Regions from separate parts of the Paludibacterium flexuosum genome, predicted to be linked through region 3. Evidence: predicted binding sites of a transcription regulator. Region 3 holds the regulator's gene; each other region holds the start of a gene.
The links. The regulator HrcA, encoded in region 3, represses chaperone genes, less so after heat shock. The targets are predictions, from matches to a motif close to ATTAGCACTCGNNNNNNNCGAGTGCTAAT.
Positions count from the first base shown of each region.

Region 1: groES (co-chaperone GroES) is a predicted target of HrcA. The motif match lies at 2,920-2,948, and genes of this name have one in related genera.
Region 2: rpoH (RNA polymerase sigma factor RpoH) is a predicted target of HrcA. The motif match lies at 4,126-4,154, and genes of this name have one in related genera.

Region 1 covers NZ_AP029060.1:3,009,830-3,020,157, reverse strand. Annotated here, with positions in the region: gene AACH39_RS14365 (Nif3-like dinuclear metal center hexameric protein) at 1-726, opposite strand, end outside; gene groL (chaperonin GroEL) at 874-2,523, opposite strand; gene groES (co-chaperone GroES) at 2,563-2,850, opposite strand; gene AACH39_RS14350 (response regulator transcription factor) at 3,035-3,667, opposite strand; gene AACH39_RS14345 (glycosyltransferase) at 3,820-4,932, opposite strand; partial or broken gene AACH39_RS14340 (transposase family protein) at 5,311-5,649, opposite strand; one part of gene AACH39_RS14335 (IS3 family transposase) at 5,731-6,581, opposite strand; one part of gene AACH39_RS14335 (IS3 family transposase) at 6,581-6,839, opposite strand; gene rfbA (glucose-1-phosphate thymidylyltransferase RfbA) at 7,029-7,907, shown strand; gene rfbC (dTDP-4-dehydrorhamnose 3,5-epimerase) at 7,910-8,470, shown strand; gene AACH39_RS14320 (hypothetical protein) at 9,647-9,784, shown strand; gene AACH39_RS14315 (NAD-dependent epimerase/dehydratase family protein) at 9,818-10,328, shown strand, end outside.
Region 2 covers NZ_AP029060.1:2,015,945-2,026,272, forward strand. Annotated here, with positions in the region: tRNA gene AACH39_RS09610 (tRNA-Thr) at 1-35, opposite strand, end outside; tRNA gene AACH39_RS09615 (tRNA-Gly) at 56-129, opposite strand; tRNA gene AACH39_RS09620 (tRNA-Tyr) at 182-266, opposite strand; gene AACH39_RS09625 (YfhL family 4Fe-4S dicluster ferredoxin) at 423-674, opposite strand; gene rsmD (16S rRNA (guanine(966)-N(2))-methyltransferase RsmD) at 746-1,297, opposite strand; gene ftsY (signal recognition particle-docking protein FtsY) at 1,472-2,470, shown strand; gene ftsE (cell division ATP-binding protein FtsE) at 2,512-3,165, shown strand; gene ftsX (permease-like cell division protein FtsX) at 3,162-4,070, shown strand; gene rpoH (RNA polymerase sigma factor RpoH) at 4,188-5,039, shown strand; gene AACH39_RS09655 (O-antigen ligase family protein) at 5,144-6,949, opposite strand; gene AACH39_RS09660 (pilin) at 7,123-7,647, opposite strand; gene bioA (adenosylmethionine--8-amino-7-oxononanoate transaminase) at 7,797-9,143, shown strand; gene proB (glutamate 5-kinase) at 9,207-10,325, shown strand.
Region 3 covers NZ_AP029060.1:169,291-179,618, forward strand. Annotated here, with positions in the region: gene AACH39_RS00750 (LysR family transcriptional regulator) at 1-876, opposite strand, end outside; gene AACH39_RS00755 (TSUP family transporter) at 986-1,744, shown strand; gene AACH39_RS00760 (ATP-binding protein) at 1,716-3,392, opposite strand; gene alaS (alanine--tRNA ligase) at 3,559-6,192, opposite strand; gene recX (recombination regulator RecX) at 6,311-6,751, opposite strand; gene recA (recombinase RecA) at 6,755-7,810, opposite strand; gene hrcA (heat-inducible transcriptional repressor HrcA) at 8,094-9,116, shown strand; gene mltB (lytic murein transglycosylase B) at 9,148-10,155, shown strand; gene dnaX (DNA polymerase III subunit gamma/tau) at 10,210-10,328, shown strand, end outside.

The sequences.
Region 1 (10,328 bases), 770 kb from region 3:
AACAAAATCCACCTCAATGCCAAAGGCATCAGCCAGCGAGCCCCCCAAAGCCGCGATACCATAGCGTTCCGTGGCATGATGGCCGGCCGCCATAAACACACAGCCAGACTCCATGGCCATATGCTGATTTTGTTCAGAAGCTTCCCCCGTCAGAAAGGCATCTACACCGAGGGCAATGGCGGCATCAAAAAAGCCCTGCGCACCGCCAGTACACCAGGCCACACGACGAATCGGCCTTGAGGCCTCGCCGAGCATCAGGACCTCACGGTGCAGACGGGCAGACACCGCCTGGCGCCAGGCCTCCGCCGACAGGGCCTCTGGCAAGTGGCCATGCCACAGCAGATCCTGCTCTCCCGTCTGACCTTGCGGCAGCAACCCCAGCACTTTGGCCAGCTGGGCGTTATTGCCATACTGCGGATGGGCATCCAGCGGCAAGTGATAGGCCAGCAAGCTGATGTCATGCTGCAGCAGGGCCTGCAGACGACGCTTTTTCATGCCGATAATGCGCTGGTCCTCACCCTTCCAGAAAAAGCCATGATGCACCAGCACCGCGTCAGCCTGGCGCGCTACCGCCTCATCAATCAGTGCCTGCGAGGCGGTCACGCCACACACAACCCGCCTCACCTCCTCGCGCCCGGCCACCTGCAAACCATTGGGGCAATAATCCTTGAAACGCCACGGCTCCAGCACCTGATCCAGATGATTCAGCAAATCTGCTAACTGCATATCACATCCAATAATTGAAAATCTCTGTCATTAAAGCCTACCGCAGCAAGAAACAAAAGCCCAGCCACCCGGCTGGAAACAATAAAAAAACGCCACGAGCAAGCTCGTGGCGTTTTTCATGACAGATGACAGATGGTCTGTCGGCGATTACATCATGCCGTCCATGCCCATACCGCCCATGCCGCCCATACCGCCCATGCCGCCAGCAGCAGCCTTGTCTTCCGGCAGTTCAGCGATCATGCAGTCGGTGGTCAGCATCAGGCTGGCGACCGAAGCGGCGTGTTGCAGCGCAGTGCGGGTCACCTTGGCCGGATCCAGCACGCCCATTTCCAGCATATCGCCGTACTCGTCGGTCGCAGCGTTGAAGCCAAAGTTGCCCTTGCCTTCCAGCACGCGATTCACCACAACGGACGGTTCGCCACCGGCGTTGGCAACGATCTGACGCAGCGGCGCCTCGATGGCACGCAGCACGATCTTGATACCGGCATCTTGATCAGCGTTGTCGCCCTTCAGGGTTTCCAGCGATGCACGAGCGCGCAGGATGGCAACGCCACCGCCAGGCACCACGCCTTCTTCAACGGCTGCACGGGTAGCGTGCAGGGCGTCTTCGACGCGTGCCTTCTTTTCCTTCATTTCAACTTCGGTGGCAGCGCCAACCTTGATCACAGCAACACCGCCTGCCAGCTTGGCAACGCGCTCTTGCAGTTTTTCACGGTCGTAATCGGAAGTGGCTTCTTCGATCTGCTTGCGGATTTCACCCACGCGCGCCTGGATCGAGGCGGCATCACCAGCACCGTCGATGATGGTGGTGTTTTCCTTGCCCACTTCGATACGCTTGGCTTGGCCCAGCATGTCGAGGGTGACCTTTTCCAGGGTCAGGCCCACTTCTTCGGCAATCACGGTACCACCGGACAGAACGGCGATATCCTGCAGCATGGCCTTGCGACGGTCGCCAAAGCCCGGAGCCTTGACGGCAACGGTCTTCAGGATGCCGCGAATGTTGTTGACCACCAGGGTCGCCAGGGCTTCGCCTTCAACATCTTCGGCGATGATCAGCAGCGGACGGCCCGACTTGGCCACCTGTTCCAGAACCGGCAGCAGGTCGCGGATGTTCGAGATCTTCTTATCGAACAGCAGGACGAACGGGTTGTCCAGGGCAGCGATTTGCTTGTCCTGATTATTGATGAAGTACGGGGACAGGTAGCCGCGGTCAAACTGCATACCTTCCACAACTTCCAGTTCGTTGTTCAGCGACTTGCCGTCTTCAACGGTGATCACGCCTTCCTTGCCAACCTTTTCCATGGCATTGGCGATGATTTCGCCGATGTCGGAGTCAGAGTTGGCGGAGATCGAACCCACCTGAGCGATTTCCTTGGAGTTGGAGCACGGACGCGACAGCTTGGCCAGTTCGCCAACCAGGGCGATCACAGCCTTGTCGATACCACGCTTCAGATCCATCGGGTTCATGCCGGCAGCGACGAACTTCATGCCTTCCTGAACGATGGCCTGAGCCAGCACGGTCGCCGTCGTGGTACCGTCACCGGCCACGTCGGAGGTCTTGGAAGCCACTTCCTTGACCATTTGAGCGCCCATGTTCTCGAACTTGTCCTTCAGTTCGATTTCCTTGGCAACCGAAACACCATCCTTGGTGATGGTCGGAGCACCGAAGGAACGGTCCAGGACCACATTACGACCCTTCGGGCCCAGGGTGACCTTGACCGCATCGGCCAGGACATTGACACCCACTACCATCTTGGCACGGGCGGATTCACCAAAACGTACGTCTTTAGCAGCCATTCTCAAACTCTCCAGTAATCTGTTCAGTCAGCGACAGCATTATTCAACGATGGCCATCACGTCTTCCTCGCGCATCACGAGGACTTCGTCACCGTCGATCTTGACGGTCTGGCCGGAGTACTTGCCGAAGATCACCTTGTTGCCGACTTTCAATTCCAGCGGACGACGTTCGCCGTTTTCCAGGATCTTGCCATTGCCGACGGCAATCACTTCACCCATATCCGGCTTTTCGGCAGCTGCACCCGGCAGCACGATACCGGACGCAGTTTTTTCTTCTGCCTCAAGGCGCTTGATCACAACACGGTCATGCAAAGGACGAATAGCCATTGATTTCTCCTGATATCCAGTGGCTGTTGAAAGTTGAAATACCAATCAAATCAGCATTTTGTTCGAGCGCCTAGCACTCGACCCTAGCGAGTGCTAATGATATGGGCGCATCAAACCCCTTTCAAGGGCACGGAGAACAAAAATTATTTCTATAGACGCAAAGCAATCAATAGAAACCGGCAAATCAGACCACCCCCATTTCTCTTGCATACTCGGCAATGGCGATCGAATTCTTCAGCTTGAGCTTGGTCAGCACCCGGGCCTTATAGGTACTGACCGTCTTCTGGCTGATGAAGAACATGGCGGCAATTTCCTTGTTGCTGAAGCCCTTGGCGATGTAGCGCATGATGGCCAGCTCCCGGACCGTCAGGGCGGTCAGGGCATCGCTGGCCTTCAAGGCCTGAGGATTGATCCCCTGCGCGGCAATCAGATGGGCGGCCGGAAAGCAGTTATAGCCCGCCAGCAGCGCACGCACCGTATTGGCAATTTCGGTCATGTCCTTGGACTTGGTGACAAAACCATTGGCCCCCTCCTCGGCGGCCTTGGCGGCGTACAAACCTTCTTCATGCCCCGTCAGCACCAGGATGCGGATCTTGTCACTCACCGCCTTGATGCGGCGAATCATGCCCAGGCCATCCGTCTTCGGCAAAAACAGATCCAGAATCACCAGATCCGGCACATGGCGCTTCACTTTTTCCAGCCCGTCCTGCCCACTGTCCGACACATCGACGACAGACAGATCCCCTACCTGCTCCAGGCAGGTCTTCAAGGCCAGCACGATCACCGGATGATCGTCGATCACAATGATTTTTTTCATATGCATACCCTTGCGGCGCAATCGTCCGCTGTTATCCCCGCGGGAACTATGGGGTACACAAGGATGGCAGGGCTATCAGATGAAAAGAGCCGGCGTCACGGCCGGCTCTGAAAGACAGGTAAGATCATTCCTAAATGCCTGGCGAGCGTGAATCAAGCGTCCCCATCACGCTTGCACGAAGCGCGCACCAGCCAGCGCGGCGTTTTAAATCGAATGATCATGCGATAGAGTGCGAGGTAAAGCAGGACAAACAGCAGCACACACACCATCAAAACCGGTGTGCTCTGCCAGAACAGCATGGCAGGCGCAATCGACAATGCGGTCAGACCCCACAGATAAGGAGCGGTCATGCTATTACGGCGAGTGAGGTGCTCGGCTTCGCGGGAGCCGACCATCCACAGTACCAATCGTTTGTACACGAGCATATGTAAATGCAAGCCATCAGGTACGCCAGGGGACATGCCACGCAACACTTTTTTGCGGTAAATAGAGTACAACGTCTCAAAAACCGGATACACAACACATAGCAAAGGAAACCATGGAGAGACTTGTGCATTGCGAGCCACAAGCAGAACCGAAACTTCCGCAATCAGGAAGCCTACTAAATAAGCACCACCATCACCCGCAAAGATCAATCCACGCGGGTAATTCAACAGCAAGAATCCCAGTAAAGCGCCACAAGCAGAAGCACTGATTGATAAGAGGAGAGAGTCACCTACCTTAAATGAGACATAACCCAGTGCAATGAAGATCAACATTGAAACCATACCAGACAAACCATTATAGCCATCAATGATATTTATTGAATGTGCTACACCGCCTACAGCAATCATAGTAAACAGAATTGCGACGATCGGGAACTTCAATAAGAGCCCGTCAACCAATGGCAATCCAAGGCGTCCAATCACCGCATGAAAAACCAGAATTCCAAGCAAAGCTGCGGCCAAGGTTGCACCTAGCCTGGTCTTCACACCCACCCCTTTAGTGATATCTTCGACGAGACCCGCCACATAAGCAGGCAAGGCCACTAGAAGAATTTCTATACCAAGCAGATCTCTTTGCAGCCAGAACATTAAGCCACTACCGACCAACAGCCCGAGAAAAATTGGCACGCCACCAATTCTAGGCACTGGGGTTGCATGGAATTTCTGGACGCCCTGTAAATCATTATCAGCAGAAAACTGAGCATGCAGATGCTGATAGCGGATTAACAAGACAGCAGAAATAAAAGCACACAACATCGACATCAATAAAATAAGCAACATAGAGTAGTGTTTTCATCCAGGCGAAAAACAGATACTTGAGAGGCACAGACGACTATCAAAGCCTACCTCACAATGCTCCAACCAGCAACGAGATGCCCTCATTAAAGCCCCTCTGGATTGCTTCCTTCACAGCAAAGATACTCCATTGTCATTGATTTATGGTATGACGCCAAGGTGAAATGAGGATCACCCGGCATACGTGGGCCCCAAAACCACGCTCACAGCGCATTACAGATCAATCTCTCCATCAGGAAGTCGCATGCCATATCGGAAAATAGCCTGTACCACAGGCCGGTCTGTAGCCGTTGCGGAAAGAGAAACTAGAGGAGACCGTCAAACCCAAGCAATGCATACCATCCCACCGACATCCCCCTGTATTCAGTAGCAGAGGGCTTTAGAGTCCGAGGGTAATTTAACTGATTTTCCGGTGAGTGACTTGGCGTAAGCTGCTGGGGTCAATCCACCAAGGACTTTCTTGGGCCTTTCATCGTTGCATTCCCTGCGCCAGGCTTCGATAACGACCTGGGCATGGCGTAGGCTAGTGAACCAGTGTTCGTTTAGGCATTCATCGCGGAAACGCCCGTTAAACGATTCGATATACGCGTTCTGATTGGGCTTGCCGGGCTCGATCAGAAACAGTTGCACGCCACGAGCATGCACCCAGGTCAACATGGCTCGACTACAGAACTCCTTGCCGTTATCCGTCCGAATCGCTTTGCCCCCCGTGTCGTCGCCAGCTGCTCCAGGATGGACGTCAGTTGCATGCTGACCTGACTGCTTTTATCGGACCACTCGCCTCTAGAAATTCATGACCCAAGGTTGCGTAGTCATCTCCGACTTCCGACGAAACTCCATCGGTGTCAGGTACTGCAAACTCGAATGCGGGCGCACTTCATTGTAATGAACGCGCCAGTCTTCGATCACGATTCTGGCTTCAATTCGGTTCCGGAACCACTCCATCGCCAGACACTCATCGCGAAATTTCCCGTTGAAGCTTTCATTCGTACCGTTTTGCCACGGTTTGCCGGGTTCAATGAGCGTCGATTCAATCCGCTCCTCCATCGCCCATTTCAATAACGCCTCACTGACAAATTCAGGGCCATTGTCTGATCGGATGTAGCGTGGCGCGCCATGGATACTGATCAACCGGCTCAGTACGTCGATGACACGTTTTGACCGGATCGATCCGGCGACATCAATGGCCAGACATTCCCGCGTGTATTCGTCGATCACCGTCAGGCATTTGATCTGCTGACCATTGGCACAGGCATCAAACACAAAGTCATAGCACCACACGCTGTTTCTACTGGCGGGCGCATGGGGCCGTGGCCGGCTGCCGGCTACGCGGCGCCGACGCCGTTTCCTGGGCACTTGCAGTCCGGCCTGCGCCCATAGCACGACACAGCGATCCCGGCCAATCACGATCCCTTCTCTTTGCAGGAAGACACGAATGCGCCGCGAACCAAAGCGGGGGTACTGCCCCGCTAACAACCGCATCGATTCGATGACCGGCGCGTTCTTGCGCCGCATCTTGGGCTCGTAGTGCAAGGTCGAACGGCTGATCTGCATCAGCGCACACGCCTGCCGCTGGCTGAGCCCTCGCTCAATGGCATAGTGAGCTTGGGTCCGGCGGACCTGTGCGCTCACCATTTTTTTGCGACAATTTCCTTCATCACTTCGATTTCGAGATCGCGTTCCGCCACCAACTTCTTCAGGCGGGTATTCTCGGCTTCGAGCGCCTTCAATCGTTTGACGTCGTCGCTGACCATCTCGTCAAACCGTTTACGCCAGGCGTAGATCGATGCCTCGCTGACGCCATGGCGCTTGGCCACTTCGGTGATCGGAGCACGATCCGCTTCACGCAAGATCCTGACGATTTGTTCGTCGCTGTACCGGCTCTTCTTCATTGCCGCACCTCAGATCTGAGGAGCCATTATCTCTAGATTCGATTGGTCGGAAAAACCCATGACAGGTCAGAGGGACGTCGTTATACATAAGAAAAACATGGACAACCGGGTTCTTGTATAATGATAAAGTCCCTCTAAGCATGAACTTGTCTATTCTAGAGAGTCCGACTCAAGGGAGTTCCACCGCTGATGAGTAATATACGTAAAGGCATCATCCTGGCCGGCGGGTCTGGCACACGCCTATATCCTGCGACCCTGGCACTCAGCAAGCAGTTGATACCCATCTACGACAAACCCATGATCTATTACCCGCTCAGCACACTGATGCTTGCCGGCATACGAGAAATACTCGTCATTTCAACACCACAGGATCTACCTCGGTTTGAGGCATTACTCGGAGACGGGGCTCGTTGGGGATTAGACATCCAGTACAAAGTGCAACCATCGCCTGATGGTATCGCACAGGCATTCCTGCTCGGTGAGCAGTATCTCGCTGGAGCGCCATCTGCGCTCGTATTGGGTGATAACATTTTTTATGGCGATGATTTTGCCACTCTCTTGCAACACACCAATCGTCAGACGAGCGGAGCAACAGTTTTCGCCTATCGTGTGCAAGATCCCGAACGTTACGGCGTGATCCAGTTCGACGAAAATGGCAAGGCCGTTTCAATAGAAGAAAAACCACAATTTCCCAAATCAAACTATGCCATAACCGGTTTGTATTTCTATGACGAGCACGTTTCAGACATTGCTAAATCCATTCGTCCCTCTGCGCGCGGCGAACTTGAAATCACTGATGTCAATCTTGCCTATCTTGCTGCCGGTTCATTGGAAGTAACAACAATGGGACGTGGTTATGCGTGGCTAGACACTGGAACTCATGAATCAATGCTGGACGCCAGCCAATTTATTGCAACCATCGAAAAACGCCAGGGATTAAAAGTTGCCTGCCCAGAAGAAATATCCTACCGCATGGGCTATATATCAGCAGAACAAGTTTCTGCGTTGGCAAGCACAATGAAAAAAAACAACTATGGACAATATCTGCTTAGAATGCTAGAAGAATGACAATGCGAGCCATTGACACCCCCTTGGATGGTTTGAAAATTATTGAACCCGTTATCTTTGAAGATGATCGTGGATTTTTCTTTGAAAGTTTTAATCAAAAAGATTTTTGCAATGCCATAAACAGGGAAATTACCTTCGTCCAAGATAATCATTCTAAGTCAAAAAAAGGGGTATTGCGTGGTTTGCATTTCCAGACCCCCCCCTTTGCACAGGGTAAGCTAGTACGCGTCATCGAGGGAGAGGCATTTGATGTTGCTGTTGACATTAGACCTGACTCGAAAACTTTTGGCCGATGGTATGGGCTAAATCTCTCCGAAAAAAACAAGCTACAACTATGGATACCAGAGGGCTTCGCCCACGGCTTCTTAGCCCTAACAGAAACCGTTGAGCTCATATATAAAACCACCAATTACTGGGTCAATACGGCAGAAAAAACAATACATTGGAAAGATTCAGACATTTGTGTTGAATGGCCACTAACCGAAGCACCCATTTTATCGATTAAAGACCAGCAGGGTATCCGTCTGAAAGAAATTATCAGATCGACCACCTCCAACTCATAGAACGTCATCACTTTCAAAAAGTGGGCCTCACAGATTCGTCCGCCCGATCAGGAGAAGGGTCACGTGGAGCAACACGAGCCCCGTAGTGAGTCATCTAATAATGAAGCACGGCTGTAAATAAATCACCGCACCAAGCCCCTTTCATCCCATGACACTATTTAACGGCCCAAAGAGAAGGCCAATGTCACAGCGAGAGGACTTAATTGTATAAATCATAAAAAGGGCAAACTGCCCCCCCCCCCCGGAGGGCCTGATACCATGCGGACCGTCTGCGTCCTGCCCAAGGCTGTATAACAATTCAAAGTCGCAACCCAGATTTGAAGCACCACCACCTGTCAGTCAAAGTCGCGCGACTTGCCTCGTTCAGCCAGGAATTTGGAACCGTGCATCTCTGTTTCGACCAGGTTGCGGCGATGGTACTCACTCCACTTTTTCCTAAGCTTTCGTCCCAGATACTTTTGGCGCAGCGACTCATTGCGAGCCCGATTGTCCTGTGAATGCCCTTTCCAGCGTCGGCCGTTTCGACACGGCGGCATGATGGCGGCTGCCGCGCGATCTACAATCGCTATTTGACATAGAAGTGTCGTACGCCCCTCCGTGGCAACCATCTCAAGTCCATCAGCCTCCGGAATTTGTGATAGCCGCTCTGGCTGCATCGTGGCATCGCCAATTTAGAGCGTTGGTAACTTTCATTGCTCGGATTTCCTGTATCTGCGCGTTAATGCCCAGATGTAGCTTGCGTCATTGGCGGCGGTAGTCTGCGCCATGCGTTTTACCCTCCACACACCCTTTTCCACCATACTTGATGCCTATGTTATCTACCAGGAGCTGTAGGCAGCCGGCTTCTTCCATACTGAGATGAAAACCTGCAGGTCTGTCTGGGGGCGGGCAATCGCACCAAGGTCAGAAACGAACCAGTTAAGTCCAGCTAGGCATAACATACCTTCGCTCATGCCTGTGGCTTAGCGTATCGCCTGACCAAACAGGTCATGGTATGGTAGGACGTAACTGGATAGCCACTTCGTAGAAAGTGGGCTGCCTTTGCCGGCTGCAGAGGATGGGACCACCTCGTGCATGTCATTGTCCAGCCAAAGAAGGTGCTACCCACTCTGTTCGAGGGACTGGTTGTAAACCCGCCAGCAAAACCTTTGTCACTTGGCACGAAGGAGCTAGATCATGCAATCACTCAACCTGACAGACGCAAGCCATGATTTGTGCAACAAAGCCATTACCAGAAGAAAGTCCAACGTCAGGCATTACCTCATCGTTGATTTGCTCACCGAGGGGCTTGGTAAGCCATTTCACATCCTGTAGCATCCAACTTGTAAAAACACTAAGCCCCTGTTCATGAAGCCGACAACATCCTATCAACATATCTGTGAAGAAATTGCTGAGAGTCCCCGCGACTGGTTGGTAACCGGCTCGGCTGGCTTCATCGGCAGCAACCTGGTCGAGACCCTGCTTAAGCTCAACCAACGAGTAGTTGGTCTGGACAACTTCTCCACAGGTTTTCGCCACAATCTGGAAGAAGTTAAATCACAAGTCTCGGAGGCTCAGTGGGCTCGATTTAAATTCTTCGAGGGCGATATTAGAAACCTTGATGATTGCATGCGTGCGTGTTCTGGGGTGCAGCATGTACTCCACCAAGCAGCCCTCGGCTCTGTGCCGCGCAGCATAAATGACCCCATTTTAACCAATGCGAACAATATTGATGGCTTCCTGAACATGCTCGTTGCAGCGAGAGACTCAGGTGTTTCGCATTTTGTCTTTGCTGCAAGTAGCTCTACGTACGGCGACCATCCGGGGCTACCTAAAGTTGAAGATTTGATTGGATCCCCGCTATCTCCCTATGCAATTA
Region 2 (10,328 bases), 1.8 Mb from region 3:
ACCAAGGGAGTGCTCTACCCCTGAGCTACATGGGCCTCTAACAGGCTAATACGCTTGGAGCGGGTGAAGGGAATCGAACCCTCGTCATAAGCTTGGAAGGCTTCTGCTCTACCATTGAGCTACACCCGCCTATCACGAACACGGACGACCATTTACTACTCGCGCCAAAACGCTTGAAATCTGGTGGAGGGAGAAGGATTCGAACCTTCGAAGGCAGAGCCGTCAGATTTACAGTCTGATCCCTTTGACCGCTCGGGAATCCCTCCGTGAAGAGAGCCGAATATTATAGAAGCCCCTCAGGGGTGTCAACACCCAAAACAAAAAAAATTCAGCTTTTTTCCACACCGCCAAAAGACAACGCCCGGCAGGCTGGGCGGCCATCCCGGGCGTTTCCTTTCGGATCATGAACTTAGCGGCAGGAATCAGCCTTTGGCAGAGATCCGCTCATACTTTTGCATCAGCTCTTCTTCGCTTTCGACACGCGAAGGATCCAGCGGAATGCAATCTACCGGACAGACTTGCTGGCATTGCGGCTCGTCGTAATGACCAACGCACTGGGTGCACAGCTCGGGGTCGATCTGATAAATCTCTTCGCCCTGCGAAATCGCATGATTGGGGCACTCGGGTTCACAGACGTCGCAATTGATGCATTCGTCGGTAATCATCAAAGCCATAATTCATTCCTCTACACATTTCACGGCAGACTCGTCCGGTCGCAGACCGGTCTCATCCATTCATACACCATTCAGTCGGCGGCGTCGCGGGCAATCAATCCATAACAGACCGTTCCCGCCTTCCCCCGACGCAATTCCGTCCACCCTGCCAGAGCGGGCCATTGCCGGCTCTCCAGATACACGACCGCTTCCGGTGCCAGCAATCCCGGCAACATGGGCAGCACCTGCTGCAGCAAGTCGCTATCGTACGGCGGATCGACAAACACCACATCAAACACTTCACGACTGTGGCGCAGATACTGCAGTGCATCGGTACACTGCACATCGACATTGCCCGCAGCCAGCAACTGCCTGTTGGACTGCAGCGATGCAGCCACGGCCTTGCTCTTCTCCACCATCACCACACTGCTTGCGCCGCGGGACGCGGCCTCAAACCCCATGGCACCGCTGCCGGAAAACAAATCCAGGCATTTCTTGCCGTACAGATTCTGCCCCAGCCAGTTGAAGACGGTTTCCCGCACCCGGTCCGGTGTCGGTCGCAAGCCTGCGGAGTCCGGGAAGGACAACAGGCGCCGCCGGTGCTCGCCACCGATGATTCTGACTTTGTTACGTTGCTGATTCATGCCATCCGCCAGAGTTGCATACTACCGTTTGTCGAACAGGCTGACACCGCCCTCGGTCAAACATCGTCAATAAAATACGTACAACCCGTTATTCTTTCATGAACCGGCGTGCCGGGCACAGCTTTAATAGGTACAATTTCACCATTCGCCTTTAATAGCATCAACAGGTCACGCATGTTCAGTTTTTTCAAAAAGAAATCCGATACCGACGTCAGCGAAGTCGAAGCCGCTCCGCGCGAACCTTCCGACACGCCGGCCATCCCTCAGCGCAGCTGGACCGAACGACTCAAGTCGGGCCTGGCCAAGACGCGTGACAAACTCGGCAAAAACCTCGCCTCGCTCTTCGGTGGCGGACAGATCGACGAAGCGCTCTACGAAGAACTCGAGACCGTGCTGCTCACGGCCGACATGGGGGTCGATGCCACCGAACACCTGCTGCGCGAGGTGCGCGCCCGTGTCTCTCTGCGCGGTCTGAAAGACAGCAGTGAACTCAAACAGACACTGAAAGACGTGCTGTATGAGCTGATCGCGCCGCTGGAAGTACCGCTCGACACCAGCCAGGGCAAGCCGTTCGTCATCATGATGGCCGGGGTCAACGGCGCCGGCAAGACCACCTCCATCGGCAAACTGGCCAAGTACTTCCAGAATCAGAACAAATCCGTGTTGCTGGCTGCCGGCGACACCTTCCGTGCCGCGGCGCGCGAACAGCTGATGGAATGGGGCGAACGCAACAATGTGACCGTCATTACCCAGCAGGGTGGCGACTCCGCCGCCGTTTGCTTTGATGCCATCAACTCGGCCAAGGCCCGCGGCATCGATATCGTGCTGGCCGATACGGCCGGCCGCCTGCCGACTCAGCTGCACCTGATGGAAGAAATCCGCAAGGTCAAGCGCGTCATCCAGAAGGCGCTGCCCGAGGCACCGCAGGAGGTCGTTCTGGTGCTGGATGCCAACATCGGCCAGAACGCCCTCAATCAGGTCAAGGTGTTTGACGAGGCGCTGGGGCTGACCGGCCTGATCCTGACCAAGCTAGACGGTACGGCCAAGGGCGGCATCATCGCCGCCATCGCCAAGCAGCACCCGGTTCCACTGCGCTTCATCGGCGTCGGTGAAGGTCTGGACGATCTGCGCCCCTTCTCGGCCCGTGACTACATCGATGCACTGTTCGATTGAGTGGCACGACAGCAACCCGACATTGTTGAGGATCACACCGCATGATTCAGTTTGACCAGGTGAGCAAGCGTTACCCCGGTGGCATTGAGGCACTGAAGAACCTGTCCTTTTCCATCGACACCGGCGAAATGGTTTTCCTGGCGGGGCACTCCGGCGCAGGCAAGTCCACCCTGCTGAAGCTGATCGCCGGTATCGAGCGTGCGACCCAGGGTGGCGTGCTGGTCAATGGCCAGAACCTCACCCGCATGCGCAACAATCAGATCTGCTTCATTCGCCAGCATATCGGCATGGTGTTCCAGGACCACAAAATCCTGTTCGACCGCAACGTCTTCGATAATGTGATGTTGCCACTGGACATCATCGGCTTCGACCGGCGCGACGCCGCGCGACGCGTGCGTGCAGCGCTGGACAAGGTCGGTCTGCTGGGGCGGGAGAAATCCATGCCCATCCGCTTGTCCGGTGGTGAGCAGCAGCGCCTGTGCATCGCCCGCGCCGTCGTGCACCGCCCCTCCATCCTGATCGCCGATGAACCTTCGGCCAATCTGGACCGTGCCTACGCACTGGACATCATGGAACTGTTCAAATCCTTCCATCAGGTTGGGGCCACCGTGGTGATCTCGGCGCACGACGAAACCCTGATGGAGGATTACGGCCGCCGCATCATCCGTCTGAGAGAAGGACAATTCGCCGCATGAAACACTTCTTCTATCTGCACGCACAAAGCGCCCGCAGCGCCCTGATCAAGATTATGCGCCAGCCCTTTGGCAGCCTGCTCAACCTGCTGATGCTGTCGGTGGCCCTGGCGCTGCCGCTGTCGCTGTTTGTCGCCATGGCCAGCCTGCAGGACTGGGCCGGCCGGCTCACGGCCACGCCGCAAATCACGCTGTATATGGAGCAAAGCGCCGAGGCGGCCGACATTTCTGCCGTCAACAGCACCTTGCACAAGCACCCCGAAGTGCAATCCTTCGTCTACATCAGCAAGGGTCAGGCACTGAAAGACATGGAAGCGCGCAACGGCCTGCAGGGCCTGTCGGACGGACTGGGCAGCAACCCGCTGCCCGACGCCTTCGTCGTCACCCCGACCACACTCGACCCGCGCGAACTGGACATGCTGCAAAAAGAGCTATCCGGCCTGCCAATGGTCGAGAGCGCCCAATTCGATGCCAGCTGGGCCAAGCGCCTGTTCGCCATGATCTCGCTCGGCCGCCAGCTCACCTGGTTCCTGGCCGCGGTGCTGGGCGTAGCCCTGGTCCTGGTCACCCACAACACCATTCGTATGCAGATCCTGGCCCGGCGCGATGAAATCGAAGTCACCAAGCTCATCGGCGCACCGGACAGCTTTATCCGCCGCCCGTTCATCTACCACGCGCTGTGGCAGGGCATTCTGGCCGCCCTGATCGCCTGGGGGCTCACCAGCTGGCTGGCGCTGATTGCCAATCCGCCGATTCAGGCCTTTGCCCGTCTCTATAACGAGCACGTCTCCCTGCGCATGCTTCAGCCTGTAGAACTGGCGGTATTCATCGGTGGCGCCGCCCTGCTGGCGGTGATTGGCGCCCGTCTTGCCGCCGACCACCACCTGCGGCATATCGGGCCACGCTGATAACAACAGGCTATTAAATCGATAAACAAATACATCAGGGAATGAAACTTTATCGACTAGCACTCGACTAACCCGAGTGCTAACATTGCATTACCTTGATTGGAGAACCAACGCCCTATGACCACAACTTTTGCATTGCCCGTTCCATCAACCTCCGGCAGTCTGGAGCAGTACATCCAGGCCGTGAACAGCGTCCCGATGCTGACGGCGGAAGAAGAGAACGAGCTGGCAACCCGCTACCACGGATCCAACGATCTGGAAGCGGCGAAAAAGCTCGTGCTCTCGCACCTGCGCGTCGTGGTGTCCATTGCGCGTGGCTATGCCGGTTACGGCCTGCCGCAGGCCGATCTGATCCAGGAAGGCAATATCGGCCTGATGAAGGCAGTCAAGCGCTTCGAGCCCAACCGCGGTGTCCGCCTGTTCTCGTTCGCGATCCACTGGATCAAGGCTGAAATCCACGAATTCATCCTGCGCAACTGGCGCCTGGTGCGCATTGCCACCACCAAGCCTCAGCGCAAGCTGTTCTTCAACCTGCGCAGCATGAAGAAGAACTTTTCCGCACTCACCGATGCAGAAGCACAGGCCATCGCAGATGATCTGGGCGTCAAGCGTGAAGAAGTGCTGGAAATGGAAACTCGCCTGACCGGTCAGGATATCGCCCTGGTGGCGGAAGAAGGCGACGACGAAGCCTTTGCCCCGATCGACTGGCTGGCCGACGCCGAAACCGAGCCGACCCGTCAGCTGGAAAAGAAGGCCCTGGCTCAGCTGCAAACGGTTGGACTGGAAAAAGCACTGTGCACGCTGGATGACCGCAGTCGCCGCATCATCGAAGCGCGCTGGCTGGCCGATGACAGCGGTGCCACCCTGCATGATCTGGCTGCCGAGTTCGGCGTCTCTGCCGAGCGAATCCGCCAGATCGAGGCCAAGGCGCTGGGGAAAATGAAACAGGCGATGCTCAGTCAGGCCTGATCTTCACTCACCGCCCATGAAAAAACCCTGCCGCAGCCGGCAGGGTTTTTTATTGCCTGCCCCGTACGGGGCCCTGTCGAACAGGGCCCGGGGCATCCGCGGCATTATTCGGCCGGGGCGGTACGATAACGCGCCGGCAGCCTGGCATAAGCCTCACTGCTGATGACACGCAAACGCTGCCAGGATGCCGGGCCGTCCTTCAAATCTTCGATAAAGTCATGGGCATAGGTCGGGAACGAAGCCAGCGCCAGACGCAGCGTCTGTTCGGCCTGTGCTTCCTGCCCCACCAGCGCCTGCATTTCTGCCTGCTTCAGCAACACATCCGGATAGGGACGAATGGCGGCCATCTGATCCACCCAGGCACGCTTCTGCTGCAGATTGTCCGGTGTCGCCTCGAGATAATTGTCGAGCGTATACAGTGCATGGAAGGCGTACAGCGGCTCATCGCGCACAATCTGCCCCAGGCGAGCAATGCGGGGATTGTCGATTTTCTCGTTGTCTGCCGGGGTATAGAGCCCGGTCAGCTCGCTGTAATGCCGCACCGACGCCACCGACATCACCGCCAGCGCCACCATGCCGGCAAACAGCACCAGCCGCCACAACACCCCCAGACCGGTACCGCGACCACGTTCCGGCAAGGGCGCCAGCGACATGAAAACCACCAGCATCGCCAGGAAGTACAGATACCACAGCGGATACTCGACCATGCTGTGGATCAGGGTCACAGCCATGCAGGCCAGCGGCAGCACGCCTTCCACCTGGGCCTTCTGGCTGAAATAGGGCCAGATCACCCAGCCGAAACCAACGAAGACAATCGCGGTGATCACCCAGCCCATTTCGGCCAGCAACTGCAGCACCAGGTTATGGGCATTGGTAAACAGGCCACTGTTAAAACCATCATTGGCAAACTGCGGCAAAGCCTGCAGACGCACACTTTCGGCAGCAAACTGCGACCAGCCCACGCCGTGTACCGCGTGGGCACGGAACACCAGCCAGGCCTTGTACATCTCGGCAAAACGCCGGGAAGACATATCGTCGCCATTGGCGGCCAGCCGCTGCACACCGGAAGATACGGCCTGCTGATTATGGGTAAACAGCGCCACAAACTGATTGACGTATGGCAGCAGGAACTGGCCCGCCACAATGGCGGCGCAGGCCAGCAGCATGGACAGCATCAGCCGGCGCGAAATGGCCGTGCGAATCCGGGCATGCCAGACAATGCTGATCAGCACCACGGCCACCACGTACAGCAGTACGGTACGCGACCCGGCATAGGCCAGCATCACCGACAGCCAGACCATCCACAGCAGGAACCAGCGCCCGCGCAGCTTCTCGGTCGAGAACAGGTATACCCCGGCGATCATGCCCCACATCAGATAATGCGCGTACTGATTGCGCTGCCCGATATGACCAAAGATGTTGGTCGTCAGATGTGAGGAATCATAAAACACCACGCCGCCCAGCATGGGGGCAATCCCGGTCAGCTGTGTCAGACCGATCAGCGATTGCACCAGCGCCCCGGCCATCAGGGCCCAGGCCAGCCAGTAGGTCAGGCGCGGCAGACCCAGCTCATCACGCAAGGTCAGGGTCACGGCTGCCAGATAGGCCAGCGCACTGAATGCCAGCGCCGTGGCGTAATTCATGCCGGGGAACAGGATTTTCACAAACCAGGGCTGAATCGCCCAGCACAGCGCCAGCACCAGACACCAGATCATCGCGCGCGGCAGGCGTTCGAACAGGATGCCGTTGCAGGCCAGCAGCAGTCCGGCCCCAAAGGCCAGCCAGACCGTCATGAGCTCACCCCACCATTGCGGCAGCGGCACATAGTGAATTGGCGAGGCGAAGGGGACGATGGCAATCAGGCACCAGAACAGGGTGGCCATCGACAGGGTCAGGGTTCTGAATTGCATAGCTCGGGGTCGTTTCGTTGAAGCCGCAAGGATAGCGCAAAAATCGTGCTAAGCCAGCACGCTTTTTAATCAAATTCGCTTAAACAACAACGTTTGCCGCCTCCCCGGCGGTTTTGATGCACAAAGCACACAGGAGAAGCCCCTGTGTGCCTGTTTGCCACATCCTTTTCGTCTTATTTCCCGCCAGAGCGGCAGTTGGCTGGCAAGAATGAATTCGGGATCGGCTCCGCCCCGGAGGCATTTCCCGGCAGGCAACGCCAGCTGATCACCCCGCGGGCATTGAGGGTGCGCTCGCTGCCATCAGCCGCCTGCACCGTACCCGTGCCGCCGGACTGGGCCATTTCGCCTCGCATGGAAAAGGATTTGCCATCGACCTGCGGATTACCCGTGTTGTGCACCGTGACCGTCAACACAGCATCATTACCCTTTTTTGTTAATTCGATCTTCTTGACCACTTCGCTGCTGATCTCCTCTACACCGGCCTCCTCCAGGCTCTCCGGCCAGCCCCCCCGGGTCACCATGGCCTCGGCCACGCTGACCCGGGCCGCGGCCACTAACTGTAGCGCCTCGGTCAGTTTTGCCCGGGTGGTGTAGTCCTGATAGCGCGGTATGGCCGTCACCGCCAGCAGCCCGACAATCGCCACCACCACCATCAGTTCGATCAAGGAAAAGCCCGCATGGACCCGCTTGTGCCACATATTGCCTCCTTTGACAGTGTCAAATCCCCGAAGGGCGGAAGTCCATGCTAGCCAGCCGGCGAAGCTTCAACAGCTCAGCGCGGCAAGCCGGAAGTCGGCGAGCGTGATAGCATCACTACCCTGATTTTGTTCTTGGATGGAATACCGGCATGTCGAATCAAGACTGGCTGACACGCAGCACTCAGGCTGTATGGCACCCCTGCACCCAGATGAAACGTCACGAGCGCTTTCCCCTGGTGCCGATCGCCAGGGCCGAGGGCGCCTGGCTGAGTGACTTCGATGGCAAACGCTATCTCGACGCGGTCAGCTCCTGGTGGGTCAACCTGCTCGGTCACGGCCATCCGCGCATCAAGCAGGCTATCCGCACCCAACTGGATCAGCTGGAGCACGTCATGCTGGCCGGCTTTACCCACCGTCCGGTCATCGAATTATCCGAGCGCCTGGCGGCGCTGACGGGACTGGGCCATGCTTTCTATGGCTCCGATGGCGCCAGCGCCACCGAAATTGCCCTGAAAATGAGCTTCCACTACTGGAAGAACAGCGGCAAAGGGGAGAAGTGTCGGTTTATCAGTCTGGAGAACAGCTATCACGGTGAAACCGTCGGCGCGCTGGCAGTCACGGATGTGCCCCTGTTCTCGGCCACCTATGCCCCGCTGCTTCAGCGCGCCATTCGTGTCCCGACACCGGATGCCCGCCTGGCGCAGTCGGATGAAACGCCAAGTGCCGTCGCACTGCGCGCCGCCCGGGCGCTGGAGAATGTCCTGCGCAAGCATGCAGGGGAGACCGCGGCGCTGATCCTGGAGCCGCTGGTTCAGGGTGCCGCCGGCATGGCCATGTACCATCCGGACTATCTGCGCGAAGCCCGCCGTCTGTGCGACCAGTACCAAATTCACCTGATTGCCGATGAAATCGCCGTCGGTTTTGGCCGCACCGGTACGCTGTTTGCCTGTGAGCAGGCCAACATCCGTCCGGATTTTCTTTGCCTGTCCAAGGGCATCACCGGTGGTTTTCTGCCGCTGTCCTGCGTCCTCACCACCGACGAGGTCTATCAGGCCTTTTACAGCGACGATGTCCGCGACGGCTTTCTGCATTCACACAGCTATACCGGCAACCCGCTGGCCTGCAGCGCTGCACTGGCGGTGCTGGACACCCTGCAGGAAGAAGACATCCTGGCGCTGAACCGCGACAAGGCCGAGCGCTTCAGCCGCCTGATGCAGCCTCTCGCCACGCGAGGCGATGTACGCCACTTCCGTCATCAGGGCATGATCTGGGCTTTTGATGTCGAGACAGAACGCGGCGATTTCGCCCTGGCCTTCTTCGCCGCCATGCTGCAACGTGGCTGCCTGTTGCGACCGATCGGCCAGTCGGTGTATTTCATGCCGCCCTACTGCCTGACGGACAGCGAGATGAGCCAGCTGATCGAGGCCACCTGCCTCACACTGGACCACCTGGCGCAGGGCCGGACGGAGGGCGCGGCACAACCTCCGCTGCCCTGAGAGGCTTCGCCGCCGACGCGGCTCCGCCTATAATTGACCTCTTTCATTCGGACATCTTTCACCATGCATTCGGTCATCCACGCAGCCAGCCGCATTGTCGTCAAGGTCGGCTCCAGTCTGGTCACCAACGACGGCAAGGGGCTCGACCTGGCGGCGCTGGGTCGCTGGGCTGAAGAAATTTCTGAACTCAAACGTCGCGGCAAGCAGGTGGTGCTGGTTTCCAGCGGCGCCATTGCCGAAGGCTGCCAGCGACTGGGCTGGGCGACCCGCCCCAAAAGCGTCGACCAGTTGCAGGCCGCGGCCGCCGTCGGGCAAATGGGTCTGTGTCAGGCTTACGAAACGGCCTTTCGCGCCTTCGGTCTCGGTACCGCACAAATCCTGCTCACCCACGAGGATCTGGCCGACCGCACCCGCTACCTCAACGCCCGCTCGACCCTGACGACACTGCTCAACCTGAACGTGGTGCCGATCATCAATGAAAACGACACCGTGGTAACGGATGAAATCCGGCTGGGGGACAACGATACACTGGGCGCACTGGTCACCAACCTGATCGAAGCCGATGCCCTGGTGATCCTCACCGACCAGATCGGCCTGTTCACTGCGGACCCGCGCAAGGATCCCCAGGCGCGACTGGTTGAAGATGCCACGGCGGGGGACCCGGTGCTGGAAGAGATGGCAGGCGGTGCAGGCAGCAAGGTCGGTACCGGCGGCATGCTGACCAAGATTCTGGCAGCCAAGCGCGCGGCCCACAGCGGCGCCCACACCGTCATCGCCTGCGGTCGCGAGCACCATGTGCTGTCGCGCCTGGCCGACGGCGAGCGCATCGGCACCCAGTTGCAGGCCGTCACCAGCCGCATGGCGGCACGCAAGCAATGGCTGGCCGACCACCTGAAACTCTCCGGCCGCATCATGCTGGATGCGGGAGCGGCCAGGGCCATCGGCGAAAACGGCACCAGCCTGCTGCCCATCGGGGTGGAGGCGGTCGAGGGCGACTTCCTGCGGGGTGAAGCCGTGGCCTGCATCGCGCCGGACGGCCGTGAACTGGCTCGCGGTCTGGTCAACTACAGCTCGGACGAAGCCCGGCAGATCATCAAGGTCGCCACCCGCGACATCGAGGGCGTGCTCGGTTACATCGGCGAGCCGGAACTGATCCACCGAGACAATATGGTCCTGTCCTGACCT
Region 3 (10,328 bases):
CAAGGCATCGAGCAGCAGGCGCGAACGTGCCGGCAGCCGGCGCTGTGCGGCGACCGCATGAATCTGCGGATCCTCGCCGCGTGCCGAGACCAGGCGGAAGGCCGGGCAAATCCGCTGCAGGCGTCCTGCCTGCACCAGCGGTTCCGCCAGCCAGTCGGAGAGACGGGCGATCCCCAGTCCGGCTTCGGTTGCCGACAGGAGTGCCAGCCCGTTGTCAAAACGATGGCTGGCACGCATGTTCAGACTCACGGCGCGCGTATCGCCAAGAAAGTTCCAGGAGCGCAGAATGCGAGGCGCCGTATGCATCAGGATGGCGTGTTCGCCCAGTGCCTCCGGCTGGGCGGGCTCGCCGTGACGCGCCAGATAGGCCGGACTGGCATACAGGTAGCGACGATAGCCCCACAGGGGATAACCGATCAGCTCGCTATCCACCGGGAAGGCGCCGCGAATCACCAGGTCCAGCTGCTCCTGTACCGGGTCCAGCATGACATCGCTGTAGCGCACATCGAAGCGCAGCTCCGGGTAGTGCGTGCTCAGGCTGTGCAAAGCCAGGGGCAGGATATGGCAGGACAGACTGTGTGGTGCGGCCAGGCGCAGCCAGCCTCTGGGCGCGGCATTCAGCCGTGACAGTTCATCATCGGCCTCTTCCTGAATCTGCAGGATCTGCCGTGCCGACTCGTAATACAGCTCACCGGCCGGCGTCAGGCTGAATTGCCGCGTTGATCGCGCCAGCAGCAAGGTACTCATTTCGTTTTCCAGCGCCTGAACGGCCCGGGTGACGGCGCTGGGCGAGGCGCCGAGGGCTCGCGCGGCCAGGATGAAGCTCTTTTTCTCCACCACCGTACAGAAGGCCTGGATATTCCAAAGTGATTTCATGGGGCTCCCCCTGCGCAATTCGGTGAATTATTGCAGAAAATGCAACCTTCTGTTGCAACATCAGGGAGCTCGATCGGAGTAAGCTGACGCCATTGTTTCGGAGAGTGTGATGGTGACTTTGACCCTGCTGTGCGTGTTTGCCTATTTTGCCGGTCTGATTGACTCAGCCGTCGGCGGGGGAGGGCTGGTGCAGATTCCGGCGATCTTCACGCTGCTGCCGCGTGAGTTGCCGGTCACGCTGCTGGGCAGCAACAAGCTGGTTTCCGCGCTCGGCACGACCTTTGCCGCGCGCAGCTACCTGCGCCGCGTACGCCTGCCCTGGGCGGTGATTCTGCCCGCCGCCAGCGCGGCCTTCGTCATGGCCTTTGTGGGGGCCGCGGCGGTGTCGATGGTGCCGAAGAATCTGCTGCGCCCCATGGTGCTGGTGCTGATGTTGCTGATTGGCTGGTATACCCTGAAAAAGAAGGATTTCGGGGCGCTGCATGTGCCGCGCGAGATCGGCCAGCGCGAGAAGGCCATGGCGCTGCTGTTCGGTGCCGCCATCGGCTTCTATGATGGCCTGTTCGGGCCGGGGACCGGCAGCTTTCTGATTTTCCTCTTCATCCGCTATTACGGCTTCGACTTTATCCATGCCTCGGCCTCGGCCAAACTGGTCAATCTGGCCACCAATATTGCGGCGCTGGTATTTTTCATTCCGGCCGGCCATGTCCTGTACCGCTACGCCATTCCCATGGGCCTGTGCAATATCCTCGGGGCACTCAGTGGCAGCTGGCTGGCTATCCGTCAGGGTACGGTTTTTGTGCGTAAATTGTTCCTTTGCCTGACCGGGGGGCTGATTCTCAAGCTGGGTTACGATCTGCTGGCGTAGTCGCTGCCCATCCCTGCTGCGGCGGGCATTGCGCCAGGGCCTGGCTGACGCGGCACAGTGTCCGGATGAGTTCGGGAAGCTGGCGCTGGATGTCGGCATCCTGGCCGGCTTCGATGCTTTGCATCAGTTGCTGGACCGGCGCCATATAGGCGGGTGTACAGATCAGCCGCGTCAGACCCTGCAGGTGGTGCAGGGTCTGCGCCAGCTGCTCCCGCTGGCCGGCCTGATCCCGCCTCAGTCGTTGCAGATCGCTTTGCAGGCTTTGTCGTGCCGCCGCCAGAAATTGTTCGCCGAAACTGCGGTCGCCGCGGATCAGCTTGCCCAGTACCGACAGATTCAGTATTTCCCCTGGTTCGATCGGCTGCAGACCCTCCTGCAGATGGCGCAGCAGGTCCTCTGCCGCCACCGGCTTTTCCAGCCAGGCATCGAAGAGATGACCGGTGTGGCAGCGCTCGCTGCCGGTGGTCATGCCGAGGATGGTCTGGGTTGGCCCGCAACCGCGGCGGCGTTCCAGCTGCCGGATGACCCGGCAGACTGTCGGCCCGCTCAGGTCCGGCAGCTGTCGGTCGATCAGCAGTAAATGAAATGGCTGACGCAACCATTGCCGCAATGCCTCCATGCCCCTCGTGCAGGGGGTGACAGCGATCCCCCACTGCTGCAGGGTATGCATCAGCAGCACCCGGTTTGCCACCTCGTCCTCAACCAGCAATACCCGATAACCTGCCAGCCAGGCCCCTTCGGCGGGGGAGCGGACGGGGCCCGCCGTATTGTCCACGGGCACGGGCAGCGTCAGCCGGATCAGCGTGCCTCGCTCCGGCAGACTCTGCACACGCATTTCACCGCCCATCTGACGCAGTAATTGCCGGCTCAGGTGCAGGCCAAGGCCATGTCCGCCATGCCGTTGCCGTGCGGCGGCACCCGCTGCCTGGTAGGGCTGATCCAGTTCGGCACACAACTGTGCCGACATGCCGATTCCGCTATCTCGCACGCAGATCTGCAGCAGGCAGCCCTGGCTGCCATCGGGCTGGCTGCTGGCCTGGACCGAGATCGCGCCGTGCGCAGTATATTTCAGTGCATTGGACAGCAAGTTGTGCAGGATCTGCCGCAAGCGCTGTGCGTCCAGTATCACCCGCGGCACCGCCAGCTGCTTGCTGAATGTGAGGCGGAGCCCGCGGCTGGCGGCGATCGGTTGGTAAATCTGCTGCAGCTCGTCAAACAGCGCCTCCAGCTGGCAGGGGGCCGGACACAACGGCCAGGCAGGCTGCTGTGTCTTGCTTTGCGAGATCAGGTCATCCAGCAAGGCCAGCAGTGCGGTGCTGGCCTGCCAGGCCGTCTGGATCATGGCGGTCTTGTCGGCCGGATTGGCCAGCGCCAGCTCCAGCAGACGGCTGATGGCGGCCAGCGGCGTGCGGATTTCATGGCTGAGCAGCGCCTGCATGGCGGCACTTGCCGGTTCGCGCTCGGGTGGCGCTCCGGCCGCGGGTGCGGCAGACGGCGGGAGTGGGCCAGCGCGGCAGGTGAACACGATGACGGCGATCGGCATCAGCAGGGAGAGGAGCAAAAGCGGTAAAGGAAGCTCGCTCAAAGACGCCAGCCACATGAGCGGATCAAAGGCATCTTCAGCCCTGACTTCATGATGGTGGGGCATGGTCACTCCTGATTGTGTTGGTTGAATTGTTTAAAAAAGCGATTTATTTTAAATTATATGCTTAAAGGTCGTCGTGACAAGTCGGCGCGGTGGTGTCAGCGGTCGGGGACGGGGGATAAAAAAACCCGTACCGGGAGGTACGGGTTGTCTGCTCAGTCAGAAGGGGTTACAGCTTGGCGGCGACCCAGTCGGTGACGCCGGCCAGCGCCTGTGCCAGCGGGGCCGGGTTGGTGCCGCCGGCCTGGGCCATATCCGGACGGCCACCGCCCTTGCCGCCAACCTGCTGGGCGACACTGTTGACCAGTTCGCCGGCCTTGATGCGGCCGGTGAGATCGGCAGTGACTCCGGCGACCAGCGCCACTTTGCCGTCCTGTACCGCCGCCAGTACGATGGCGGCCGATTTCAGCTTGTCTTTCAGCTTGTCCAGGGTTTCGCGCAGTGCATTGCTGTCGGCGCCGGGCAACTCAGCCGCCAGTACCTTGATGCCCTTGATCTCGACAGCCTGATCCACCAGGGCTTCGCCGGCATTGGCCGCCAGCTTTTGCTTGAGCTGGGCCAGTTCCTTGTCCAGCGCACGCGCCTGCTCCTGCAGGGCGCTGACGCGCTGCAGGATCTCGTCGCTCTGCTGGGCTTTCAGGCGCTGGGCCAGTTCGCGCAGCAGGGCATCCTGTGCCTGTACCTGCTGCAGAGCGCCTTCGCCGGTGACGGCTTCGATGCGGCGAACGCCGGCTGCGACGCCACTTTCGCTGACAATCTTGAACAGGCCGATGTCACCGGTGCGGCTGACGTGGGTGCCGCCACACAGTTCGGTGGAAAAGTCGCCCATTTTCAGTACGCGCACTTCATCGCCATACTTCTCGCCAAACAGGGCAATGGCGCCGGCCCGGATGGCTTCGTCGTAGGACATGCTGCTCGCCGTCACCGGATAGTTGGCACTGATCACATGGTTGACCACACGCTCGATCTCAGCCATCTGGGCGGCTGTGACGGCCTCGCCATGGGCAAAGTCGAAACGGGTGCGATCATGGTTGACCAGCGAACCCTTCTGCGCCACATGGCTGCCCAGGACATGACGCAGCGCGGCATGCAGCAGGTGAGTGGCCGAGTGGTTGCGGGCCGTGGCCTGACGCTGATGCAGGTCGATGGTGGCAGCGACACTGTCGCCGACTTTCAGGCTACCCTTGGCCAGACGGCCCTTGTGACCGAATACGGCGGCCTGGATCTTCTGAGTGTCGACCACATCGAATAGCGCACCGACACCACCGGAAATGGAGATTTCGCCCTGATCGCCGGCCTGGCCACCGCCTTCGGCATAGAACGGGGTCTTGTCCAGCACCACAATGCCTTCGTCCCCGGCCTGCAGGCTGTCGACCTGTTCCTGGCCCTTGTACAGGGCCAGCACGGTGGCATCGACACTGGCTTTTTCATAGCCGTCGAAACGGGTGTCGGCGCCGTTGTATTCCACATTGCCGACCATCTTGAAGCTGGAGGCCGCGCGCGCGCGGGCGCGCTGCGCTTCCATCTCGCGCTCGAAGCCTTCGAGATCGGCCTCGATGCCCCGTTCGCGGCAAATGTCGGCCGTGAGGTCCACCGGGAAGCCGAAAGTGTCATACAGCTTGAACAGGGTGGCACCCGCCAGGCGCTGCTGACCGCTGGTCAGCGCGTCTTCCAGCAGGGCCATGCCGTTGTCCAGGGTTTCGGAGAAGCGCAGTTCTTCCTGCTTCAGCGCGTCTTCGATGTCGGACTGGCGTGCGGCCAGGTCCGGGTAGGCGTGCCCCATTTCCTGCACCAGGTCCTTGACCAGCTTGTGCAGGAACAGACCCTTCTGACCCAGTTTGTAACCATGGCGGATCGCCCGGCGGATAATACGGCGCAGGACATAGCCACGGCCATCGTTGGACGGCAGTACGCCATCGGCGATCAGGAAGGACACGGCGCGGATGTGGTCGGCAATCACCTTGAGCGACGGCACGTCCATGCTGAAGGGCACGCCGGTTTCGCGCGCGGCCGCCTTGATCAGTTGCTGGAACAGATCAATCTCGTAGTTGGCATGCACATGCTGCATCACGGCCGAAATGCGCTCCAGCCCCATGCCGGTGTCGACCGAGGGCTTGGGCAGCGGATGCATGGTGCCGCTTTCATCCCGGTTGAACTGCATGAAGACGCAGTTCCAGATTTCGATGAAGCGGTCGCCGTCTTCTTCCGGGCTTCCGGGTGGGCCACCCCAGATGTGGGCGCCGTGATCGTAGAAGATCTCGGTACACGGGCCACACGGACCGGTGTCACCCATTTGCCAGAAGTTGTCCGAGGCGTAGGGCGCGCCCTTGTTGTCGCCGATGCGTACGATCTTGCTTTCCGGTACGCCGATTTCCTTGGCCCAGATATCGAAGGCTTCGTCATCGCTGGCGTAGACGGTCACCATCAGCTTTTCCTTCGGGATGGCCAGCCATTGCGGACTGGTCAGGAATTCCCAGGCGAAGTGGATGGCATCGCGCTTGAAGTAATCGCCGAAGCTGAAATTGCCCAGCATTTCGAAGAAGGTATGGTGACGGGCGGTATAACCGACGTTTTCCAGGTCGTTATGCTTGCCGCCGGCACGAACGCACTTTTGCGAGGAGGTGGCGCGGTTGTAAGGGCGCTTGTCGAAGCCCAGGAACACATCCTTGAACTGGTTCATCCCGGCGTTGGTGAACAGCAGGGTCGGGTCATCCCCCGGAACCAGCGAGCTGGACGGAACGATCTGGTGTCCCTTGGAGGCAAAGAAGTCCAGGAATTTCTGGCGAATTTCAGCAGTTTTCATCGATTTAGTCTGAGTATGTTAGGCGATGGCTGGGGCGGCATGAGTCCGCCATACCTGCCCTGAATGCAATGGCCATAGTTTCGCAAGGCGAGCGCCTGCTGGCAAGCCGTGCGAAGGGTTATTCGCTGTCTTCGAGGCTTCCGGCGAGAATTTTGCGGATGATTTCCTGCGGAAAGCCACGCGAAGCCAGAAAACGCAGCTGACGTGCCTTTTCCTGCGGAGTGGCGGGGAGGGTGCCGAATTTGCGCTGCCAGACGGCGCGGGCAGTGGCCAGATCGTCCTGACCGGCCAGCGCCTGTTCGATCAGTTCGTTGCTCAGGCCTTTTTCACGCATGGCCTGACGCAGGCGCAGACTGCCATATTTGTCGGCCTTGCTGCGGGAAAACTGTTCGGCGAAGCGCTCGTCGGATTGCCAGGCGCGTTCTGCCAGACGCGACAGCACGTCTTCCAGCTCTTCTGCCGACTGGGCGTGCGGACGCAGACGGGTAACAAGCTCGCGGCGCGAGTATTCGCGCCGCGAGAGCAGATCGACGGCTCGCGCCATCAGACTCTTTTCCATGCCTTACAGCACGCTGTCTTCCAGCGTTTCCGGATCGCCACCATCTTCGCTCATGGCGATGGTGACCCCCACGGTTTCACGTACCTTGCGCTCGATGTCCTGGGCGATGGCCGGGTTTTCCTTGAGGAATTCGCGCACATTGTCCTTGCCCTGACCGATCTTCTGGCCGTTATGGCTGTACCAGGCACCCGATTTCTCGATGAAGCCGTGTTGCACGCCCATTTCGATGATTTCCCCTTCACGCGAGATGCCTTCGCCGTAAAGGATGTCGAATTCGGCCTGCTTGAACGGCGGCGAGACCTTGTTCTTGACGACCTTGACGCGGGTTTCGTTGCCGACCACTTCCTCGCCCTTCTTGATGCCGCCGATACGGCGGATGTCGAGACGGACCGAAGCATAGAACTTGAGCGCATTGCCGCCGGTGGTGGTTTCCGGGTTGCCGAACATCACACCGATCTTCATGCGGATCTGGTTGATGAAGATCACCAGCGTGTTGGTGCGCTTGATGTTGCCGGTCAGCTTGCGCAGCGCCTGGGACATCAGGCGGGCCTGCAGACCCACGTGCGAATCACCCATCTCGCCTTCGATTTCAGCCTTCGGCACCAGTGCGGCGACCGAGTCGACCACGATGACGTCGACGCCGCTGGAACGGACCAGCATGTCGCAGATTTCCAGCGCCTGCTCACCGGTGTCCGGCTGCGAGATCAGCAGATCTTCCACCTTGACGCCCAGCTTCTGGGCATAAACCGGGTCGAGGGCGTTTTCGGCATCGATATAGGCGCAGGTGCCACCCAGTTTCTGTGCCTCGGCGACCACCTGCAGGCACAGGGTGGTCTTGCCGGAGGATTCCGGACCGTAGATTTCGACCACACGGCCACGCGGCAGACCGCCCACGCCGAGTGCCAGATCCAGACCCAGCGAGCCGGTGGAAATCACCTGCAGGTTTTCGGTAATCTGGTTGTCGCTCATGCGCATGATCGAGCCCTTGCCGAACTGCTTCTCGATCTGGGCAAGGGCGGCCGCCAGGGCGCGGCTCTTGTCTTCGGTACGCTCTGCCATGCTATCTCCAATAAATGTATTTGCCGGTAAGGGGCGGATTATCGCACAAACCTCGGGGGTGACAAACGAAACCGGCCAGGCCTTGCCATTTTGCCGGACGTCACCACCTAAGTCTTCAACCGGCAAGCTTTTTTCCTGCAAACAAAGACTTTTGCCCGGTCATTGATGATAGTGTACGTAATCAAAATCGATTTGTCACTTGATATCGTACAAAATCATTTTGCCCCCCGTTCTGCAGACAGACTACTGTTGTCGCCTTGAGGGTTATGCCAGAATGCACAGCATGCTGAATCAACGTTCGGAACGCCTGCTCAAGACCCTGGTCGAGCTGTATATCGCCGATGGCCAGCCGGTCGGTTCGCGCACGCTGGCCATGGCCAGCGGGCTGGAGCTGTCTTCTGCCTCCATCCGCAACATGCTCGCAGACCTCGAGGGCATGGGGCTGGTTGCCGCGCCGCATACCTCGGCAGGTCGCATCCCGACTTCGCGGGGCTACCGGGTCTTCGTCGACCGCCTGCTGACCGTTTCCCCGCTGGAGACCGATGCCGTGCGCGAGCTGGAGTCGGGGCTGCAGCCGGACAGTCCGCAGCGGCTGGTGCATGCCGCTTCCTCGCTGCTCTCGGAACTGACGCATTTCGCCGGCGTGGTGGTCACGCCACAGCGACCCGACGTGGCGTTTCGCCAGGTGGAGTTCCTGCGCCTCTCCGAACGCCGCGTGCTGCTGATTCTGGTCACGCTGGATGGCGATGTGCAGAACCACCTGCTGCAGACTCAGCGTGATTACGCGCCCGGTGAGCTGGTCGAAGCCGGTAATTTCCTCAACCAGCATTATGCCGGTCTGGGGCTGAGCGGCATCGCCTTGCGGCTGGAGGGCGAGCTGCAGGGTCTGCAGCGCGACATCACCGAGCTGATGACGGCCGCCATCGACTTCGGCCGTCAAGCTGCCCGCACCCCGCAGGAGTCGGTGATGATCAGCGGAGGCAGCAATCTGTTGCATGTGCGGGATCTGTCCGAAGACATGAACCGCCTGCGCGAGCTGTTCGACGTCTTCGAACGCAAGACCGAACTGCTCGAATTGCTCAACCAGAGCCGCGAGGCCCAGGGGGTGAGTCTGTACATCGGCGACGAGTCCGGCCTGCTGACGCTGGATGAATGCAGTGTCGTGGCGGCTCCGTACCGTATTAACGGGCAGGTGGTCGGCACGCTGGGGGTCATCGGACCGACCCGCATGGCCTACGAGCGCGTGATTCCGATCGTCGACATTACCGCGCGCCTGGTGTCGAGTGCCCTGTCATTCGGCGAGTAGGCCCCTCGTCCAACCTAAGAGAATGGATGCCATGAAGAAAAGAATCCTGGCGGCGCTGCTGCTTGCCGCCCCATTGCTGGCCCGGGCCGATGCCGCCTTCCTCGCACGAGCCGACGTGCAGCGCTATATCGACGAGCAGGTTGCCGGCGGCCAGTTCTCCCGGCCGGAACTCGAAGCCGTGTTTGCCAATGTGGAACTCAAGCCGCGCATCATCGAGGTCATGGACCGGCCGGCAACCTCACGCCCCTGGTACCAGTTCCGCAGCAATTTCTACAACGAAAAACTGCTCAATGACGGCGTCGCTTTCTGGAAGGCCCACCCCGACGCGCTGGCCCGCGCCGAACAAACCTACGGTGTGGCGCCGGAGATGATCGTGGCCATTCTGGGCATCGAGACCCACTACGGTCGCAATACCGGCAGTTTCCGCGTGGTGGATGCGCTGTCGACCCTGGGCTTCAACTATCCGCGCCGTGCCGAGTATTTCCGTGGTGAGCTGACGCAGCTGCTGCAACTGGCGCATGAAGAACGCCTCGATCCGCTGACTTTCAAGGGCTCCTACGCCGGCGCCATGGGCTGGCCGCAGTTCATGCCGTCCAGCTTTCGCCAGTGGGCGGTCGATTTCGACCACAGCGGCCATCGCGATATCTGGAACAACCCCGACGATGCCATCGGCAGTGTGGCCAATTACTTCCAGCAGCATGGCTGGATCCATGGCGACGACATTCTGATTCCCGCCGATGTTACCCCGGGACCGCAGGTCGATGCCCTGGTGGCCGACAAGTTCAATCTGCACTACACCGTGGCTGAACTGGCGGGCATGGGCGTGAAGCCGGAAGTGCCGCTGGCGCCGGCGGTGAAGGCGGTGCTGGTGCCGCTCGAGGTCTCGCCTGGGGTGACCGAATACTGGCTGGGGCTGAACAACTTTTATGTGATTACCCGTTACAACAAGAGCACGCTGTATGCCAAGGTGGCCCAGGAAATCGCCCGGGAGATCAAATCGCGCTATGTGGCGGCAGTGTATGCCGACCAGCCGAGCTGATTTTTCCGGAAAACATTTCGCCATCCCGGACAATTGCCATTAGAATCCGCCTCCATGACCTATCAAGTTCTTGCCCGTAAGTGGCGTCCCAAGCGCTTTGCCGACCTGGTCGGCCAGGAGCACGTGGTTCGTGCGCTGTCCAATGCGCTGACCGATGCGCGGCTGCATCATGC